2 regions of the Roseovarius sp. THAF27 genome follow, and region 2 is predicted to be linked to the other one. Evidence: riboswitches for the same ligand, from Rfam matches in the RefSeq annotation. Region 2 holds a riboswitch; the other holds the start of a gene.
The links. A riboswitch is a leader RNA that binds a small molecule or an ion and turns the genes downstream of it on or off. The one in region 2 is predicted to bind cobalamin.
Positions count from the first base shown of each region.

Region 1: it holds a riboswitch for cobalamin, as region 2 does, so the genes downstream of both, FIU89_RS06655 (hypothetical protein) here and FIU89_RS17190 (DUF1636 domain-containing protein) in region 2, are expected to answer to the same signal.

Region 1 is NZ_CP045393.1:1,330,744-1,333,126, forward strand. Features, by position in the region: gene FIU89_RS06645 (YebC/PmpR family DNA-binding transcriptional regulator) at 1-222, shown strand, start outside; gene FIU89_RS06650 (GNAT family N-acetyltransferase) at 369-650, shown strand; cobalamin riboswitch at 728-917, shown strand; gene FIU89_RS06655 (hypothetical protein) at 1,019-1,291, shown strand; gene FIU89_RS06660 (Mrp/NBP35 family ATP-binding protein) at 1,819-2,383, shown strand, end outside.
Region 2 is NZ_CP045393.1:3,461,651-3,464,033, forward strand. Features, by position in the region: gene FIU89_RS17180 (cobyric acid synthase) at 1-389, opposite strand, end outside; gene cobO (cob(I)yrinic acid a,c-diamide adenosyltransferase) at 454-1,077, opposite strand; cobalamin riboswitch at 1,111-1,311, shown strand; gene FIU89_RS17190 (DUF1636 domain-containing protein) at 1,388-1,765, shown strand; gene cobW (cobalamin biosynthesis protein CobW) at 1,762-2,383, shown strand, end outside.

The DNA.
Region 1 (2,383 bases), 2.1 Mb from region 2:
ACGGACCTGAACGATGTCTCGACCGCGCTGGAGGCGGAGCTGGGCGAAAGCGAGGAGACCAAGCTGGCCTGGCGTCCGACGACCACCACCGAACTGGACCTGGAAGGCATGCAAAAGCTGATGAAGCTGATCGACGCGCTGGAAGACGATGACGACGTGCAGAATGTCACGACGAATTTCGAGGCCAGCGACGAGGTGATGGACCAGCTGGCGGCGGAGTGATCCGGGCCGCGTGGGTTTGAGGCGGCGCCCCGGCGGGGCGCCGTTTTGCGTTCGGGGCGGTTTCGTACGCGGAGCCTGCGCTGTGCCGAGTTGTGGACCTTTTTGCGGCGCTGCGGCATGCTGCGCGCAGCCAGGGAAGTATAGACATGCAGATCGAACACGAAGACGGAGAGAGCAAGGGGCGCTATGTCACCCGGATCGACGACGGGCCGGAGGCGGAGCTGACCTATTCCAAGCTGGGAAGCGCGGGCATGATCATCGACCATACCGGCGTGCCCGACGCCTATCGCGGCAAGGGCGTGGGCCTGGCGCTGGTGACCCGCGCGGTGGAGGATGCCCGCGCGGCGGGGCGCAAGATCACGCCGCTTTGCCCGTTTGCCGCGTCGCAGTTTCGCCGGCACCCGGAGTGGGCGGACGTTCTGGCCTGAGCTAGAAGGTGTGGCGCGTGTCGTCGCGCGGCGCTTCAACGTCGCAATCGCGGGTTGCGTCAGGGGCCGCTTGGCGGCAAAGTGAGAGTCCCGAAGGTGCCGCGCAGGTCGCGGAGAATTGGGAAGCCGGTGCAAGTCCGGCGCTGCCCCCGCAACGGTAAGGATGGGGGATACCGCAGATGGCCACTGGGGCGACATGCCCCGGGAAGGCGCGCGTATCCGCACCCCCGCCAAGCCCGGAAACCAGCCTTTGGGACGACGTCGAACCGCGGGGGGCGGTGCGGGCGGTGGACCGGAAAAGCGGTTCTCGCGCGGCCTTCCCTCGCCCCAGTCCGGCCCGGGGTGCGGCCGGAGGAAGAGCAGAAAGCATGAGCCTGACACCGATCATGAACGGGTTGGAGCGCAGTGGGGCCACCGGCGCCGAGGCCGAGGCCGTGGCGCGGCTGGGTTTCCTGGAGTGGGTCTTTGGCTATCCCGGCGCCGTCACGGCGGGGGTCGTGCGCGAGGCGCTGGCCGAACCCGCGGTCCGGAATGCCGACAGCGCGGCGGCGAGGGCGTTTGCCCGCGTGCTGGAGGAGGCGCGCCACGCCGCGCCGATGACGCGGGGCCGGCGCGGGCGGGCCGCAAGGGTGGTGCATTGATCCCAACGCCTTGATCCCGCCGCATGGCGGCGGGGTCGCTGGCTGATTTCCGGCGCGGGGGCGGTGCGGCGAGGGCCTTGCGAACGCTGTCGGGGTAAAAAAGAAAAAACGGCGACGCCAGGGAGGAGGAGAGGCGCCGCCGTTCTTTACGTCGGGTCCCAGGGAGGAGGAAGGGACCGTTCGTCAGGTTTGGGTTCCAAGGGAACCCAGGTCTTGCCGGGACCGCACAAGGGAGGAGAGGCGGTATCCCGAACAGGTACCAAACGGGAGGAGAGGCACCTGATTGTTTTCGCGAGCGTTCGGCGCTGTGACCGTTTCCGTTCGCTGTTGAGTTAAAGATAGCGATATGCTGCGCATGCACAATACGTTTTGCTGCAACGCAGCTATGCAGTTGGCGCATAGAAGATCGGATCATTTTTTACGTTTGAAATCACCGCTTTGCCAGTTTTTTGGGCGGGGTTGAAACGGGGGTTGCACCTGCTTCTGGAAGTGCCACTTTCAACGCCGCAGATGCATGGAGACCGGGCATGACGAAAATACTCGAAAATGTGCGCCGAGAGCTGGACCGGCTGGAATTGCCGGACGGCGGGACGGTGATTTCGCGCGACATGGTGCGCGCGATGCGACTCGAAGGCGGCGAGGTGCGATTCGTGTTGGAGGCGCCCAGCCCCGAGATGGCCCGCCGGATGGAACCGCTGCGGGCCGCCGCCGAGCGTGCGGCGCTGTCGGTCGAGGGGGTGACATCGGCGCAGGTCGCGCTGACCGCAGAGGCGCCCGAGGCGCCCGCGCCGACGCTGAAGGTCGGGCGGCATCCCGAGGGCGGCAGCGCCTCGATCCGGCCGAGCGGGGTGAAATCGATTCTCGCGGTGGCGTCGGGCAAGGGTGGCGTGGGCAAGTCGACCGTGGCGTCGAACCTGGCGGTGGCGCTAGCGCGGGCGGGTCGGCGCGTCGGATTGCTCGATGCCGATATCCACGGGCCGAGCCAGCCGCGCATGATGGGCGTGACCGAACGCGCCCAGAGCCCGGACGGCAAGATCCTGACGCCGCTGGAGGCGCATGGCGTCAAGATGATGTCCATCGGCCTGATGATCG
Region 2 (2,383 bases):
ACGATCACAAGGTCATGTTGTGCGCTCAGGCGGGCAAAGCTGTCCTGAACCGCCGCCATCAGCGTCGGCTTCAGGCTGGAATACTCCAGCGCCTTCGCCGTGGTCAGGCGCTTGCCCTGCACGATCACCTGCGCGCCGACATCCGTTTCCGGCTTCAGCAAAACCGGGTTCATGTCGGTGTGCAAATTCACACCGCAAGCCATCGCCTGAAGCGCCTGCGCACGACCGATCTCGCCACCGTCCGGCGTCACCGCGGCGTTGTTCGACATGTTCTGCGGCTTGAACGGTGCCACGCTCAAGCCCCGCTGGCGCGCGGCCCGGCACAGGCCCGCCACCAGCATCGACTTGCCGACATTCGACCCGGTGCCCTGGATCATCAACGCGGGCATGGCCGGACCTTTTCACCCGATACTGTCCTCGTGACATTTCCGCCGCCGGCCAGCACAGGATCCATCAGAACTCCACGCCTTTCTGGGCCTTGATCCCGTCCCGGAAGGGGTGCTTGACCAGGCTCATCTCGGTCACAAGGTCGGCCGCCTCGATCAGTTCGGGCTTGGCGTTGCGCCCCGTCAGGCAGACATGCGTCATCGCCGGTTTCTCGTGCAGAAGGAAATCCACGACCTCGTCGATGTCGATATAGTCGTAACGCAGCGCGATGTTGATTTCGTCCAGTAGCACGAACTTCATCTCTGGGTCGCGTATCTGCTCCTTCGCGATGCTCCACCCGTTCTGCGCAGCGGCGATATCGCGTTCCCGGTCCTGCGTCTCCCAGGTGAACCCTTCGCCCGAAATGAAGAACCGGCATTCGTCCGAGAACCGGTTGCGCAGAATCTCGGCCTCGCCGGTTACCCAGTTGCCCTTGATGAACTGCACCACCGCACAGGGCATCCCGTGCGCGATACAGCGCAGAATCATCCCGAATCCCGAAGACGACTTGCCCTTGCCCGGCCCGGTATGGACCATGATCAGACCTTTCTCCTCGGTCTTGTCCTGCATCATGCGGTCACGCGCGGCCTTGATCTTCTTCATCTTCTCGTTGTGGCGCGCGGTCTTTTCCGCGTCAGACGGGTCGGACATGTGACGTCTCCTTGACACAAGGTGGGTTTTCGCAGCATGTCGCACCGTGTTGGTGCCTGTGTAAACAGGTGAAAAGGGAATGTGCAGCGCATCGCGCCAGGCACAGCCGCCCCCGCGACCGTGAAACGGGAAGGTTTCCACCGCCACTGGCGCAATGCCGGGAAGGCCGGAAACCGTGGGCCGAAAGGCCCGAAACCGCAAGCCGGGAGACCTGCCAACAAGAAGGAACAGACGGACCGGACGGGGTGTGCCGGGCTCGGATGGGTGGCCACCCGCCACCTCCGCGCGCACCCCCGACATTGGAGGATACATGAGCACGCCCATCGAGCTGCTGATCTGCATCAAGTGCCGCAAGGGGCAGGAGATCCCCGAGGACGAGCGCCGCCCCGGCCAGCGCCTCTATGAGGAAGTCACGGCGCGTGCGCTGCCCGACGGCGTCACCGTGACCCCCGTGGAATGCCTGCAGAACTGCGACGCAGGCTGCACCGCCGCCATGCGCGGCGGCGAACGCTGGACGTATCTGTACGGAAATCTCGACGAAACGTCGCATCCCGACATGCTGCTGCAAGGCGCGGTCCTCTATCAACAGACCGACGACGGTCTGATCCCGTGGCGCCAGCGCCCCGAACATTTCAAGCGCAACTGCGTTGCGCGCATCCCACCCCTGACTGCAAAGGCTGACCAATGACCGATCTTGCGAAACTTCCCGTCACCGTCATCACGGGCTTTCTGGGCTCCGGCAAGACGACGCTGGTGCGCCACCTGATGCAGAATCCCGGCGGCCGCCGCCTGGCCGTGGTCGTCAACGAATTCGGCGATGTCGGCGTCGACGGCGACATCCTAAAAAGCTGCGCCATCCCCGATTGCCCGGCGGAAAACATCATGGAACTGGCCAATGGGTGCATCTGCTGCACCGTGGCCGACGATTTCATCCCCACGATCGAGGCGTTGATGGCGCTCGATCCGCGCCCCGATCACATCCTGATCGAAACCAGCGGCCTCGCCCTGCCAAAGCCCTTGCTCAAGGCGTTCGACTGGCCAGATATCCGCTCCAAGATCACCGTCGACGGCGTCATTGCGCTCGCCGATGCCGAGGCCGTCGCGGCAGGCCGCTTTGCCCCCGACGTGGCCCGGGTCGACGCCCAGCGCCTGGCCGATGACAGCATCGACCACGAAACCCCTCTGTCGGAAGTCTTCGAGGACCAGATCTCCTGCGCCGACATCATCCTGCTGACCAAGCCCGACCTTGCCGGCCCAGAAGGCGTGGTCAAGGCGAAGGAGGTCATTGCCGCCGAAGCCCCCCGCC